Nisaea sediminum: one gene and its partner. The protein of the gene in region 1 interacts with the protein of each later gene in a pairwise test. Links are inferred from orthologs where the notes say so. Each region holds a gene or a part of one and is shown in the gene's direction. Other genes may lie near its edges.

Region 1 (10,012 bases):
GCGAACTTCGAGCTCGACCAGCTCAAGAAGCTCTTCGTCATCCACCTGGTCGACCTTGTTCAGGAACACCACCAGAGCCGGAACGCCGACCTGGCGCGCCAGGAGGATGTGCTCGCGGGTCTGCGGCATCGGGCCGTCGGCAGCGGACACGACCAGGATCGCGCCGTCCATCTGAGCCGCACCCGTGATCATGTTCTTCACGTAGTCAGCGTGACCAGGGCAGTCGACATGCGCATAGTGACGGTTCGCCGTCTCGTACTCGACGTGCGCCGTCGAAATCGTGATCCCGCGTGCACGCTCTTCAGGCGCCTTGTCGATCTGGTCGTACGCCGTAAAAGACGCACCACCCGTCTCAGCCAGCACCTTCGTGATCGCGGCCGTCAGCGACGTCTTGCCGTGGTCGACGTGGCCGATCGTGCCAATGTTGCAGTGCGGCTTATTCCGCTGAAACTTTTCCTTCGCCATCGCGCACGTGTTCCTGCTTGATTTGACGGCCACGCTGGCGCTCCGCACCGTGCATGACCCGAATTGATCCCTCTGCTCAGCCTGCCGCGGCGGGGTGCGGTGGAGCGGGTGATGGGAATCGAACCCACGTATTCAGCTTGGAAGGCTGCTGCTCTACCATTGAGCTACACCCGCCCAGCCTACCGCACACCGCGGCGGTGCCCGCGACTTCCGTCCCGAACACCGGCCAAGCACTATACTCTTGTCTCCCACTTTCCGGCCGAACGCCAGCACGGCAAGTGGAATGGTGGTGGGGGTTGGATTCGAACCAACGTAGGCATAGCCAACGGGTTTACAGCCCGTCCCCTTTAGCCGCTCGGGCACCCCACCCGATTCCCGAACGCGAATTCCGTCGGCCACTTTCGTGACTGTTTCGGTCCCCGCGTTTGAAGGGAGTGCGAAATATGAGAAATAGTCTCTGTTTGTCAACGTCAAAAAACATGGCAAAAGCGGTCACGCGGCATTCATTCCGCGAAACGGCGCTCTGCCCGCGACGGGCCGGAGCGATCTTACGACCAGGTGGGCCTCATGAGCAAATTCCGATCCCGCAAACCTTCGCAAGGGCGCGCTCGCGGCAAACCGCAATCAGGCCCCGCGGCCTCGGGCAAGGACCTGCTCTGGGGCTGGCACGCGGTCTCGATGGCGCTTGCGAACGATAAACGGCACATCAAGGCCCTGCTCTGTACAATGCGGAGCGAGGCGGACCTCGCGGCACGCCTCGCCGCTCTTCCCGAACAGCGGCGCGAGACACTTCCGCAGCCGCTGATCAGGGACAAGGACACACTCGACGCCCTCGCGGGCGAAGGAGCCGTTCACCAGGGCATCATTGCCGAGGTCAGGCCACTTCCGGAGGTCGCGATCGAAGATGTTGTAAAGAATGCGGACGAACAATGCCTTCTCGTTCTGCTCGATCAGGTCACCGATCCGCACAATGTCGGGGCGGTCCTGCGCTCGGCGGCGGCCTTCGGCGCCCGGGCCGTCATCGCCACCGACAGGAATGCGGCACCGACGACCGGGGTGCTGGCGAAATCCGCGTCCGGCGCCCTCGATGCGATCGATCTGGTCTACGTCACCAATCTCAGCCGCTCGATGGAGATGCTTCAGGAGGGCGGTTTCTGGTGCGTCGGGCTCGACGGGGACGCAGAAAAACGGATCGACGAAGTCGACCTCAAGGGACGGATCGCGATCGTCATGGGTGCGGAAGGCAGCGGCCTCAGGCGTCTGACGCGGGAACATTGCGACTTGCTGGTGCGGCTGCCGACAGCGGGCCCGGTCGCGACCCTCAATGTTTCCGCGGCAACCGCCGCCACGCTTTATGAAGCGGCCCGGCAGAAGCAAGGGTAACATCCCGACGACCGCGTGGCTTATGTCACACGCATATTGGGTTGCGTATTATAGAACACGCGGGTTATTCGTGGTCTAATTCGAAGGTAAACCACGCGAATTCCCTAGCAATCGGCAAGTTTCTTTCAGGTAACACCTATAAAAATTATGACAGATCAGCAAAAAGCCGAGGCACAAAGCTTCAAGGACGCGATCTGCGAGGATGTGCCGGACTTCTATTCGCGTAAATCCCGCGATGCCATCGGCCGCGCTGCGGGCCGCTACCTTCAGTCCGTCCGCCTGACCCCGACCGAGCTGCTGCATTCAACGCGCCACCAGCGCGCCTTCAGCGATGCCGGCCAGACCCTGATGCAGGCGGTGCAGAAGACCGCCATCGCGCAGGTGAAGGGGACCCAGATGCCCGTTAGCGAACGGGTCCGCCGACTCTATGAATTGACCGACAGTCTGCACAAGGATTGCCTCCAGAAACTGGAGAAGGAACCGCCGGCAAAACTGGACAAGGGAAACCTCCCGGACCTGATGACCGCCCGTAGCGGCGAGAAGCCGGCGGAGCATGCTTTCAGGGTTCGCGCCGTGCTGACGGAAACATTGAACGGCGTGAATGATTGGGTGAAGAAATTCGAAACGCTGTACGACCTCGGCCACACCATCACCGGGATCGAGGCATTCGGGCATTTCGACCCCTTCATCGCCGAGATCCTGCGCGCGCCGGATGCTGCGAAGAACATCTTCGGCGAAATGCGCTCGACCGGCGAAGAGGTCGAACGTCTGATGGCGCTTCATCGCGGCGAGATCGAACCGTTCCAGGCGCCGGACAAGCCGGCGAACGCAAAGAAGTTCTACACGCTGGCGAAGTCCGGCTACATCCCCGAGACCCGTGACGTCATCCTGCGGCTTCTGGTCCGGGCGCTGGAATCGAGCGGCAAGCTGACGAACGGGAATCTCGGCGCCGAGCTCGAGCAGGTGCGGAGCATCTACAACAAGATGAATACACCGAACGGGTTCCTCGGAGGGGACGAATGCCGCTCGGCGCTCGAGAAACGTGAAGCCTCCCTGTTGAGCGACGAGACCATCGACCTCGTCGTCGGCGGACGGATCGAAGTCCCGGACAAAATCCTGATGGCCCTGCAATTGCGCAAAGGTGCGATCAGCGAGAAAGGGTTGGATTATCTCTCGAGATACGTGACCTCTGTCATGGGCCAGCCGGACTTCGAGCGCGCGGTCCGGAACAGCGAAGGCGGGCTCGAGGACAAGCTCGCGCTCCTCGCCAAGGTGTTCAAGCAAGCCAGGGCGAACAAATTCCCGCCGCGCATCGAGGACCGGATCTGTAACATCGTCGAGGAACTGCAGGCCTCGATCCTTGAGCAATCCGACTTTTACAAGAAGCTCGAAGCCCGCTCCGCCACGACCGCGGCGAAGGCGCTCAAGGTGATCGATCTGCTGGCCGAGGGGACCGTTGTCGGCTCCGGCAATGTGAAGATCGCCCGCAAGGCGGCGCACGATTTCATGAAGAAGCCGGATTTTCTGGAAAGTTATCTCGCGGACAGCAGCGACGCGCAGAAAAAGAAAGCGATGCTCAAGAACCTCGAACAGCGTCTCAAGGCCGCCGGCCTCGCCTGACCCGCTTTATCCGGCCGGGCGCCGCTGCGCTACTTCTTCCTCCTGCTGTTGCCGCGTTTCCTCCGACCAGCGGCTCTTGATGAAGGCGACGAGGGCCCAGATCCCGGCATCCGGTATCTGCATTTCAAATCCGGGCATATCGTTCTTGTAGCTGCGCGGCGAGAACGGCTGGCCGCCATACTTGATAACGTCGAAAATATCGTCGTCGCTCAGCCGCCAGATCGGCGCCGTGCCGTCCAGTGGGAGCCCGGGCCTGTGGCCACGCGGATAGTCGCCATCCCAACCGGATTGCCCCTCGAGGGCATCGCCATGGCAGAATGCACAATTGTCCCGGTAGAGCGCACGGCCTTCCGAGACCAGGACCGGATCCTGCCAATCGGCCCGGACCGCGGTTTCGATGACACGTCGCTCGTAATAGATCGAGGCCACCGTGATCGTCGCACCGATCAGGGTGGCGATCGCAAGAAACCGGCCTTTCGCGCCGAGTTTGCGGGAGATGCTCCCCACGAGCCCGCGTTCGGCCGATTCGATCTCCTCCTCGGCCTCGTCGACAATTTCCCGCAACAGCCGGTCGCTCCGGCGTTCTCCACCGAGCGCACGAGCCCGCATGCGCGCCAGTCTGCGGGATCGCCGTTCATCGCCGGTCCGGCTCATCGCCCGTCTCCGGAATGGGTGAGATGTCTGACATGTTCCGGATCATACGCCATCGCGGCAGATCCGGCCAAGACGCGGGTCAATTGGCCTTTGCCTGCCGCCCGTCGCCGACGGCGACGAAATCCTCTTGCCGGATCTCGTCACTGACGAAGTAGGGCGCGCCGGAATCGTTCAGATAGAAATGCCGCATCTCTTCCAGCGTGAACGGACGCGAACCGAGACGCCCGAAGATCGCGATCTGTCCCCCGGTTTCGTCCACGCCCCGGTCCCGATCTAGCCCCTTGGAGAGCGCCAGGGCGGGATAGGACGTCTTCTTCCAGGCAATCAGCTCCGGTTTCGGCTCCGGGCTAAAGCCGTAGAAGCGCGGTTGCGTGTCCGGCGCGGTCAGCTGGATCACCTTCAGACCGTTCACGCCGTCCGCGACATAGGCGAAGAGCGACGCATTGGTGGAGCCGACGATGACATCCCGGGCGTCCGAGATCGCGCCGTCTGCGTTGAACATCTGGTGCAGGACCGGCATCGCCGGGTTTTTCACATTGAGGATTGCCAGCCCGTCGCGACCGTTCGCCACGTAGGCATAGGTCCGCGCGACATAGATACGCCGCGCATCCGCGAGCGGCACGATCGCCCCCGGAACCTTGCGGATCCCGCGTGGGTCGGTGACGTCGAAGACCTTCACGCCCTCGGCGTCACTGACGAAGAGGTAGCGGAACTGCACCGCGGTCGCGCGCGGATCGTCCATCGGAATCTGCTTCACAAGCTTCGGTGCCAGCGGATCGTCGAGATCGAGCACGACCAGGCTCTTCGGCGTGGTCACATAGACGAAATGCCCGGCGACGGTGATGTGGCGGGCGCCGTCGAGCACGCCGTCACCGTTCCAGGTCACCGCCCGGTCGAGGAAATTGTTGCGCGGCTCGCCATCGGCCATGGTGTTGATGTCGACGAGGATGAGACCTTCCTCGGAATCCGTGACCAGCGCGTAATTATAGATCGGGTGGAACGGCTGTTCCTGGTTCGCCACCCGCATCAACTCACCCTGGTTGCGCAGGGGCTGGATCGGCTGGGTGCTCGGCAGCGCCATGCAGGTTGCGTTCGCCGTTTCCACCTGGGTGTCGTGGCCGAGCTCCGAAAACGGCGCGGTGATGATGCGCTGGCTGAAGCCCTTGTTGGCGATCGAGGCGACGTCATAGACGTGGAATCCGCCCGGCCCCTCGGCGGTATAGAGATACTCGCCCCGGAGCTGCAGGCAGTTGGCAGCGCCCGGCCCGTCATGCGCGTAGCTCTCTTTGAGCTCACGCCCCGCCTGCTGGTGATCCTCATACCAGTCCGGATAGGCGTAGCGCTGCAGGTAGGAGCCGATCACCGCCTGCGGCTCGTCCCATTCGGTGACCCGCACCGCCTCGACCCCGCCATCGCCGCCGACCCAGGCGTTATAGCCGACGAAATTCACGAAGTTGGTGCCGAGCAGCAGAAGCTGAGCCATGCGGGCGTTGTTGTCGTTCTTCTCCGAGAGATGGCAATCGGAGCAGGTCTTGGTCTCCTCCTTGCGCACCGTGTGCGGGAAATGCGGCGCGAAGGCCTGGCTCGAATAGCCGGAGGCCGCGATCGGCGGCTGCTGGATGTAGATCCGCTCGCGGTTGATGTTGGTCGAGGAGAGGATCAGTGCCGAGGAGGAACGCACCGGAGCGATGGTATTGCCTTTCGCCGTCGAGTGCCGCCCGAGCTGGAACATCTGGTCGCGCACGACCTGCGGATTGTAGGTCGCGTAGTTGCGGGTCTCGCCGCCTTCGTAGTGATGACGTTCGGTCTTCCAGTTGGCCTGGATCGGCAGGTGGCAGCCGGCGCAGCTCGTGGTCCAGGAGAGATGGCAGGTGAAGCACTCCATCTCGTCGTCCTTGTGCGCCCGCGCCTCCTTCGGCACGCCAGGGCCCCAGGACATGTCGTCCGGATCGCCCTTCATCAGCTTCGCTCGGGCGGCCTTGGCATTGTAGTCGGCACTCGCGGGGTCGACCGTATTCTTCACCAGGCTGACTTCCCATTCCAGCCCCGGCCAGAGAGCCGAGCGCTGAACCAGCGTCTTGCCGCGCCATTCGAAGCGGCGCGTGCCGTCGGAATTGCGGGTCAGCGAGATGTCCGTGCCGCCCTCGGGCGCCGCCGGCCCAGAGGTCAACAGGGTCGGATATTCGTCCGCCGTGCCGTGGCAGTCCTGGCAAGTGATCTCGATGGCGTTGGCGACCTCGCCATAAAGATGTCCATTGCCGTGCGCGTCCTGCTCGAAGTGGCAGTCGACGCAATGCATGCCGACATCGAGATGGATCGAGGACATGTGCACGGCCTTCTTGAATTTGTCCGGATCGTCCGGCGAGACCACGTTGCCGTCCTTGTCGAGCAGATTGCCGGCTTCGTCCTTCTTGAAGATCGCGCGGAAGTTCCAGCCGTGACCATGATAGTCGGCGAACTGGGTGTTGTTCAGTTTCGGGTTCATCTCCGAGACCTTGGCGAGGAAGGCCCGGTCGCCCCAGAGACCGCGGATCGCCGCCTCCTCCGGGTTGCGCTCGAGGATCGCGTGCATCTCCGCGTTGCTCGGATATTTCTGCTCCTTCGGCCACATGTGCGGCGCGTCGGACTCGTAGTCCCACATGGTGTAGCCGAGGAAGGAGTTCACGAAGACGTTCGGCTGATGCATGTGGCAGACCATGCACTGGCTGGTCGGGATCGCGCTGGTGAACTCGTGGCGCAGCGGGTGACCCGGCTCGTTGCGCGGGATCGTCGGGTCCTTGCTGTCCGTCACCCCCATATGCCCCAGCGCCGAATAGGGCCCGGAATGGCGCGGGTCGCGGTCGTTCGCATAGACCACGTGGCAGGAGGCGCAGCCGGAGGAGCGGAAATCGCCCGGCTGGTCGTTGGTGCCGAGGAACCAGGTGAAAGGATCGTTGAGGCGGGTCTTGTGGATGTTGATCACCGGCACCGAGATGCGCAGACCGGTACCGGGACCTCGGTTCGACTGTTTGAGATCCGGGCGGCCGGGCTCTTCCAGGCGCTGCAGTTGACCGAGCGCGTTCGGCAGGCCGATTTCCGGGAACAGGTTGACTATATTCCGTCCGCCGCGTTCGAAGACCCGGAAGATGTCGCCCGGCGGGATCACCTCCCAGGCCGGCATCGGCACCAGCTTTTCCAGCACGCCGGCGGCCTTCATCCCGTCGGTCGGCGGCACCGGATTGGTCAGCGCCGCCGGCTGGCCATCGCGCGTATAGGCCTCGCCGAGCAGGTAGTTCTTGTAGGGCAGAATGCCGTTGTTATAGGCGGCCCCGCCCCAGAGCATGGCACCGGTCGCCATCAGGCTGTTCCTGGCGGCACGGATCTCCCGCGCATGGCAGGCGCCGCAGGACTCGTCCACGACCCGGTAGTCGCTCGGATTGACGAAACGGATGAATTCCGGGCTCTCCCGGTTCAGCAGCGTATAGGACCGCTCCGGATTGGCGCTGGCCGGATACTGCCAGCTCTCCGGATAGAGAGGCTGGACATGTGCCTTGTCGAGCGCGGAACGGTAAGCCGTTTGCGAGGGCGCGCCCTCGTCCGGCTTCTTCACCGTCGCATCGCCGCCATGGCAATCCGTGCAGCCGAGCGGCACGCCGCCGCTGCGGTGCATGCTCGGCTCGTCCGTTTCGGTATGGCAGCTCATGCAACCGGCACTCTTCGCGTCGATCGCCTGCTGCGGCTGCCATTTCGGCGCAGGTGGTGTTTGCGTGTAGTGGATATCGCGCGGCTTCTCCCCCGTGGCCGCCATCCCCGCGTCCGGCGCAAGCGCAAGGAACGTGAAAAGCAAGGCCAGGGTGAATGGGGTGCCGCGCCGCATGACCGCTCCCGTCAGTAGGTCAAGATCAGGTTCGCGAGAACCGTGTAATAGACGTCGTCGTCCCGGTTCTGCTCGCCGTAGAGATCCTTCATCCCGTCGCCCGCAAACAACGCGGCGGCGGAAAGCCGCATCACAATGTTCTGGGAGAAGAAGGGTCTGTAGATCAGTGCGGCGGACAGGTCCCAGCCGATATCGCGCGAGATGTCCTGCTGGTTGCGCGCCACCTCGAGCACGGCGGTGTCGTCGAACTGCATGTAATTGAGGTTCGTCGAGAGCCGGAGCTCCGGAAGGATGTCGAAATCCGCACCGGCACCGACCAGGCGGAAGCCCGGATTGTCGAAATTCGACTGGCCGTGTTCCTTCGAGCCGCGCAGCGAGGGAAGCATGGCGTTGCGATTGGAAAGCACGACGCCGCCACCGCCGATCAGGGGAATGCCCTGCCGGATCCAGTAATTGGTGTCGGAGCCGGCGATCTGCGGGTTCTCGAAGATGGCATCGAAGCCTCTCTGCGTGCCGTCGAACGGATCGTCGTCGCCCGAGGCATAGACCAGCGAGCCGCGCAGCCGGACCCAGTCGAAATCGATCGAGGGTTCGGCCGCCGCGAAGAAAGCGCTGATGTCGGTCGCCTCGTTGGTGAACTGGCTGTTCCGGTTGGAGCCGAAGGCGTAATAGACCGAGGTCGTCAGGTTCAGGCGGCCGAAATGCCCGTCACCGTTATAGCCGACATAGCCGACATCGTAGTTCCGCCCGCGCTCGGCCCCGAAGGAGGTCGGGCGCTGGATGAAATTGTTGTTGTCGAAGAAGAAGTCGTCGCCTTCGCGATTCCGGTTGTAGATGCCGGTGATCTGACTCTGGTAGCCGAGCGCCGGGAAATCCTGCCAGTAGAGATTGGCGATAAAGACATCGTCCTCGCGCAGCTTGCGGTCGACATCGTTGAGACCGCTGTTGGTGTCCTTTTCCAGCCGCCGGAACCAGGCGAGATTGTACTGATAGATATTATTGTCCCGGTCACCGAAGAGCCGGACGCCGAGCTGGTTGTCCTGGAACAGGAAGCCGCGGAAGTCGCTTGAGAAAGGCTGGATGCCGACGCGGATGGAGTCGAAGTCGTAGCGGTCCGAGACGTTCCGGATGTGATAGTCGACGAAGGCTTCCTGCAGCGCGAAATGAGTGTCGGTGCGCTCGGTCCCCTGCCGCGGATCGGCATAGAGCACCCGGCGCTCCTGCACGTCCGCGTAATTGTAGTTGATGACCGGCGTCAGGCGGAATTCCAGATCCGGCGGCTTGTAGGCCGTGTCGCCCTTGATGAGCGACGCGCTGACGATGAAATTCTGGTTGAAGACGAACTGGCCCGCCTCACCGAAGAGATCGTAGTTCCCGGCATTGTCGGACGATTGCACGCCGATCGGCGTCGGCACGCTCCGCGGTTCGGCAACCGTGTCGGAGATCGCGGCGATATTGACGAACCAGTCCTTGGTGCCGAACAGAGGACGATCGCCCTTGATCGGATTCCGGTTGTAGGGATCTGCGATCGATTCCGTGACGCCGACCGCTTCGATCAGCCGCCAGCGATCGGGGATCGGCGCGATGTTGGAGGGATCCTTCCGGCCCGGGGGGGCGACACGCTGCTTGATGGCGGAAGAGAGCGGCGCGCGCTGTTCGACTTCGGAGGGCGGCGTCCCGCCCGGCCGCTGGCGCTCGATCCCCTGTGCCGAAAGATCGGCCGTATAGCCGCCAACCGCCGCCAGCAAGCCGCCGGCAAGCAAGACGCGGAGCATGCCGGTCATTTGCCGTTGCATGGCGTCTGCTCTCCGGAATCGAGGAACGGCGCGAACGGACAGGAGACATAGCGAAGGCGCGTTCCCTGCGGCACCAGATTGTCCGCGCGGATCCCGGTCGGCGCATTACCGATGCCCGTCCCGAGTTCGATCCCCGCATTGTGCAGTCCGAGGAACGAGATCATGTCGTCCTGGTCGACGCCGTCGCCGGAGACGCCGACGCCGCCGACGAGCGTGCTGCCGCGGTAGATCGGCACGC
Region 2 (5,764 bases), on another replicon or contig:
CATGAAAGCAGGTATTGAAACACCCGCCACTGCCGAACGCGTCGCCGCAGCCGACAAACGTGAGCAAGATGTCGCCAGCTGCGTCCATTCCAGGGTCCCTCAGGCGCAGGTCAGGCGAGGCAGGCTTTGATGCGCTTGATCGCTTCGATGATATTCTCCGTCGAATTCGCGTAGGAGAAGCGCAGATAGCCCTCGCCGTGGCCGCCGAAGCTGGTGCCTGCGATGACGGCGACGCCAGCCTGCTCGAGCAGCTTCTCCTGCAGCGCCTGCGCCTTCATGCCGGTGCCTTCGATGTTCGGGAATGCATAGAAAGCGCCGCCCGGCTCGATGCAACGGAAACCCGGCACCTGGTTCAGTTCGCGGACGATGACCTTGCGCCGCTCGTCGAACGCCTTGAGCATCTCTCCGACCGGGTCCTGCGGGCCGGTGAGGGCCTCAAGGCCGGCATATTGAGCGGCCGCGTTGACGCAGGAGTGAATGTTTACGCAGAGCTTCTCGGCGTGGGGGAAGACGTCCTTCGGCCAGACGCTGTAGCCGAGCCGCCACCCGGTCATGGCATAGGTCTTTGACCAGCCGTCGAGCAGGATCAGACGGTCTGCGATCTCGGGATATTGCAGGAGGCTGACATGCTCGCGGTCGTCGTAGAGCATCTCGCTGTAGATCTCGTCGCTCATGATCGCGACGTCGGGCCAGGCCTGCAGGCCGGCGACCAGTTTGTCGAACTCTTCCCGCGGGACGACGCCGCCGGTCGGGTTGGCCGGGCTGTTGACGATGATCAGCCGGGTCCGGCTGGTGATCCCGGCGAGCACTTCTTCGGCGGAGAATGCGAAGCCGTTCTCTTCGCGCAGCGGGATCGAGACCGCCTTCGCGCCGGAGAATTCGATCGCCGACTTGTAGATCGGGAAGCCGGGATCCGGGAACATGATTTCCGCGCCTTCCTCGCCGAAGATCATCATCGCGAGGAACATGGTGACCTTGCCGCCGGGAACCACCAGCACGCGCCCCGGATCGACCGCGACGCCGTGCCGCCGCTCGAGATTGGCGGCGACCGCTTCCCGCAGGGCCGGGATACCGTTGGCTGGGGTATAGCCGTGATGACCGTCATGCAGCGCCTTGACCGCGGCCTCGACGATATTGTCGGGCGTCCGGAAATCGGGCTGGCCGATGCCGAGATTGATGATGCTCTTGCCCTCAGCCGCGAGCTGGTTGGCGCGCGCCAGCACTGAGAAGGCCGTTTCCGTCCCGAGATGGTTGAGCCGTTCCGCCAGCTTCGTCATATCCCTGTTCCTTCCGAATTTATCGGCGAATTATTGTTTTCTCCGGCGACCTTATAACGGCGAGTCCGGACACTCACAATCTGCCGTTTCGCCGCGTGGAAGCGGGAAACCTTGCCAAGGGCTTGGCCTTGGGCTAATCGCCATCGCTCTCTTTTGCCTGGGCCCTTGCCGGAGTGACCCCGATGAAGCCTGCCAACAGTCTGCTTTCCTCTTACGGAACCACCGTATTCGAGGTCATGTCGCGGTTGGCGATCGAGCACGGATCGATCAACCTGGGGCAGGGTTTTCCGGACGATCTCGGCCCGGATCCGGTGCTGAAGAAGGCCTCCGACTTCCTCTTCGACCGCCCGAACCAGTATCCGCCGATGCTCGGTGTTCCCGAGCTCCGTCAGGCCGTCGCCAAGCATAACAAGCGGTTCTACGGGCTGGATGTGGACTGGCAGACGGAAGTCATGGTCAGCACGGGTGCGACAGAAGGTCTCGCGGCCTGTTTCTTCGGCCTGATCGAGCCCGGCGACGAGGTCGTGCTGATCGAGCCGACCTATGACTGCTATCTGCCGATTATCCGCCGTGCGGGCGGTATTCCGCGCGTCGTCACCCTGCGTCCTCCGGAATGGAAACTCGATGTCGCCGCGTTGAAGGCGGCGTTCAGCGAGAAAACCAAGCTGCTGGTGCTGAACTCGCCGATGAACCCGGCCTCGAAGGTCTTCACCGGGGAAGAGTTGAAAGCGATCGCCGAGACCGTGATCGCGCATGATTGCTACGCGGTCTGTGACGAGGTCTACGAGCACATGGCCTTTGACGGCCGCCGCCACCATCCGCTGATGGCGCTTCCGGGCATGCGCGAGCGTACCGTGCGGATTGGCTCGGCCGGCAAGACCTTCTCGCTGACGGGCTGGAAGGTCGGCTACCTGACCGCGCCGGCGGAACTGTTGCAGCCGATAGCCAAGGCGCATCAGTTCCTCGTCTTCACCACCGCGCCTAACCTGCAGCGCGCTGTCGCCTTCGGGCTCGAACAGGATGACAGTTATTTTAACGGGTTGCGCGACTCCATGCAGGCGAAGAGGGACCGGCTCGCGGAAGGCCTCAGCAAGATCAGCGGCATCGACTGCGTTGAATGCGAAGGCACTTACTTCCAGTTCGTCGACATTTCTGGGCTCGGCTTCGACGGCGACGATGTCGCCTTCTGCCGCCACATCACCACCGAGGCGGGGGTGACGGCCGTGCCGGTCAGCGCCTTCTTCCACGGTGAAGCGCCGAAGAACTTCATTCGTTTCTGTTTCGCCAAGAAGGACGTCATTCTGGACGACGCGGTCGCACGGCTCGCGGCCCATTTCGGCGGCTAGAAAATAGAGGTCAAATCGCTCGGTAAATCGGTTGACGGGCCAACCGTGTTACAGTAGGTAATCGGCCCTCGCGGTGACGCGAGCGAACATGTGGCGGGTGTAGCTCAGCTGGTTAGAGCGCCAGATTGTGGATCTGGAGGTCGTGGGTTCAAGACCCATCACTCGCCCCATTTTCTCCTCAGGATCATTTTCCGACAGAACGCGCGCCGGCAATGCCGAGGGCGAGCCATCCGGCCATGAAGCAGGCGCCTCCGAACGGTGCGAGCGCAGTCGTCGTTGCGCCGCCGCTGAAGGCGCTTGCATAGAGCGATCCGGAAAAGAACGCGGTTCCGGCAATGAAAAGCACAGCGGCGCCGAGCGGCAGCCGTGCTGGTGCACACCCGGCGAGCAGCAGTGACGCCGCCAGACCCGCGAGATGGACCAGGTGATAGAGCAGGGCGGCCTCGAAGCGGTCATGGGCGACCTGATCGAAACCCGCTGCATGCGCCCCGTAGGCCCCGAGCGCTACCGCCGAAAGACCGAGCAGGCCGAGGGTGAGCCAGAGAAATCTTGTCAGAATAAACATCTACAGGTCCGGTGCCGGTCGCGGTTGAGGCGGATAAGCGCATTCCAAGGGGCGAACTCTCGACATATCCTTCGGTGATGACAAGAGTTTGCGGCTGCGGCGAATTGCCGGGCCGGGACTGGATGGGGAGAGCTGACGTGGACGAGCTGGCGCTGCTCACCGTCTCTGAAATGGCAGAGGCGGACCGGGGAACGATCGAGGGCGGGGTACCCGGCATCGATCTGATGGAGGCGGCCGGCAAGTCCGTTGCGGATGCAATCATGGCCCGGTTTTCGCCCCGGCGGACTCTGGTCGCCTGCGGCCCGGGAAATAACGGCGGCGACGGTTTCGTCGTCGCGCGATTGCTGCGCGCGGCGGGCTGGGAGGTCGATCTCGCTCAGCTCGGTCGGCCGGCGGACCTCAAGGGCGACGCCGCCCAGGCGGGCGCCGCCTGGGACGGCGCCGTGGCGGATCTCGAAATCTCTCTTCTCGAAAAAGCCGAACTGCTTGTGGACGCTCTTTTCGGCGCCGGACTTGCGCGCGATATCGAAGGTGTCGCCCTGCGCTTTTTGACAGCAGCGAGGGACCGCGTCGCTGCCGGAAAGCTTGCGTCTGTCGCCGTCGACATGCCGAGCGGCGTAGACGGCGATACCGGCGCGGTCAGAGGCATCGCCGTGCCCGCCGCCCTGACGGTGACGTTTTTCCGAAAGAAGCCGGGCCATCTTCTTCAGCCGGGCCGGTCGCTCTCGAGGGAGCTTCTGGTGACCGATATCGGGATCGCGCCGCAGGTGCTGACGGCGATCGCGCCGAAATGCGTCGAGAACGCCCCGTCACTCTGGCAGGGCCGGTTCCCGATGCCAGATGCCGACAGCCACAAATACACCCGCGGCCATGCCGTCGTCAGCGGCGGGCCGATGACCGGGGCAGGGCGCCTCGCGGCGCGCGCGGCCCGAAGGGTTGGAGCGGGGCTGCTGAGTGTCGTCGCCGAGCCGGAGCAGTGCGGTCTTTTCGCCGCGGATGCCCCCGGTGCCATTGTGCTGTCTGCCGAGGGGCTGCCGGAATTCGAGGCGATGCTCTCTGACCCACGGAAGAATGCCGTTTTGGTCGGACCCGGGCATGGCGTGACAGGACGGACGCGGGCGTTTTCCGCCGCCGCGCTGAGAGCGGGAAAGGCGGTCGTCCTCGACGCCGACGCTTTGACTGTCTGGTCGGAGAACGCGGCAGGGCTGGCCCTTCTGATCAAGGGGCCGGTCGTGCTGACGCCGCATGAAGGTGAATTCCGGCGTCTCTTCCCGGCGCTGGAAGGCAGCAAGCTCGAAAGAGCAAGGGCTGCGGCGCTGCATACGGGTGCCGTGCTCGTGCTCAAGGGACCGGATACGGTGATCGCTGCTCCCGACGGGCGGGGCGCGATCAACGGAAACGCGCCGCCCTGGCTTGCGACGGGAGGCACGGGCGACGTTCTTGCCGGCACGATTCTCGGATTGCTGGCCCAGGGCATGCCACCGTTCGAGGCGGCTGCTGCGGCGGTCTGGATCAACGGTGCCGCAGCGGAGCGTTTCGGGCCCGGCCTGATCGCTGAGGATCTGCCGGAAAAGTTCCCCTCGATCCTGGCTTCACTCCTTTCTGCGACGAGATGACACCAAGGAGTCATCAAGAGATCATTGAAGGCATTGCAGAGCTGGGCCATCTTTAAGTCATGCCAAACGATCAACCGACCAGCTTTATCGACCGGACCCTCTCCAACCTGCGCCAGGCGTGGTCGGGATTGTCTGATTCTACCCGTTACATGATCACCGGGCTGCCGCGCCCGGAACTCCCCGAGGAGGATCTTGAGCGCGTCCACCAGCAGATGGAGGATTGCCTTACGGTCCGTTCGGACGAGGTTTCCGCGCGGGCGCGCGCCGCGGGTCTCGGACGGACCTATCTCGCCCTCGATCCCACGGGACAACTCCGTTTCCTGAAGCTTCTGGCAGAGAATTACAGTGTCGACCGCGAGGCGGTCGACCAGGCGATGGACGCGGTCCGCTCGGCAAAGGACGATGATGCGCGCCGAAAGGCCGAAGCGAAGCTCCGCCGGACGCTGGAACCGCGCTGGCGCCGCCTGTTGAAGCGCTTCACCACGCTTCCGGAAGGCGTGAAGTTCCTCGTCGATATGCGCGTCGTCATGCTGGAACATGCGCGCAGCGAGCCCGCGATCAGGGCGCTTTCGGACGATCTTCAGGACATGCTCTCGGCCTGGTTCGATGTCGGGCTGCTCGAGCTGAAGCAGATCACGTGGGAAAGCCCGGCGGCGATCCTTGAAAAGCTGATCGCCTACGAGGCCGTGCACGAGATCCGCTCCTGGGACGACCTGAAGAACCGCTTGGATTCCGACCGGCGGTGTTTCGCCTATTTCCACCCGGCGATGCCGGACGAGCCGCTGATTTTCGTCGAAGTGGCGCTGTTGCCGGAAATGGCGGCGAATGTGCACGACATTCTGGACGCGGATGCGCCGAAAGGCGACGTATCGGCCGCCACGACGGCGATCTTCTACTCGATCTCCAACGCGCAGAAGGGGCTGGTCGGGATCAGCTTCGGAAATTTCCTGATCAAGCGGG

What was found.
Region 2: the proteins of rlmB (region 1) and IG122_RS03305 interact in binary tests that used the Escherichia coli proteins (3 or more experiments, as listed by UniProt). The link is inferred for Nisaea sediminum from one-to-one orthologs.

The regions. Positions count from the first base shown.
Region 1 is NZ_JACZCQ010000010.1:286,866-296,877, reverse strand. The notes cover bases 8-2,940. They hold rlmB (23S rRNA (guanosine(2251)-2'-O)-methyltransferase RlmB), read left to right. Parts: upstream 8-1,032; coding sequence 1,033-1,848; downstream 1,849-2,940. Other genes in these bases: IG122_RS20215 (hypothetical protein), read left to right, coding at 1,996-2,940. Outside these bases: more of IG122_RS20215, read left to right, coding at 2,941-3,468; IG122_RS20210 (c-type cytochrome), read right to left, coding at 3,475-4,122; IG122_RS20205 (LVIVD repeat-containing protein), read right to left, coding at 4,202-7,978; IG122_RS20200 (hypothetical protein), read right to left, coding at 7,990-9,774; IG122_RS20195 (heme-binding protein), read right to left, coding at 9,759-10,012. UniProt on the Escherichia coli protein: Specifically methylates the ribose of guanosine 2251 in 23S rRNA.
Region 2 is NZ_JACZCQ010000001.1:694,697-700,460, forward strand. The notes cover bases 2,605-5,564. They hold IG122_RS03305 (NAD(P)H-hydrate dehydratase), read left to right. Parts: upstream 2,605-3,325; coding sequence 3,326-4,804; downstream 4,805-5,564. Other genes in these bases: IG122_RS03290 (aminotransferase), read left to right, coding at 2,605-2,623; IG122_RS03300 (DUF423 domain-containing protein), read right to left, coding at 2,808-3,188; IG122_RS03310 (malonyl-CoA decarboxylase), read left to right, coding at 4,864-5,564. In the rest of the region: IG122_RS03280 (MBL fold metallo-hydrolase), read right to left, coding at 1-88; IG122_RS03285 (pyridoxal phosphate-dependent aminotransferase), read right to left, coding at 111-1,277; more of IG122_RS03290, read left to right, coding at 1,460-2,604; more of IG122_RS03310, read left to right, coding at 5,565-5,764. UniProt on the Escherichia coli protein: Bifunctional enzyme that catalyzes the epimerization of the S- and R-forms of NAD(P)HX and the dehydration of the S-form of NAD(P)HX at the expense of ADP, which is converted to AMP.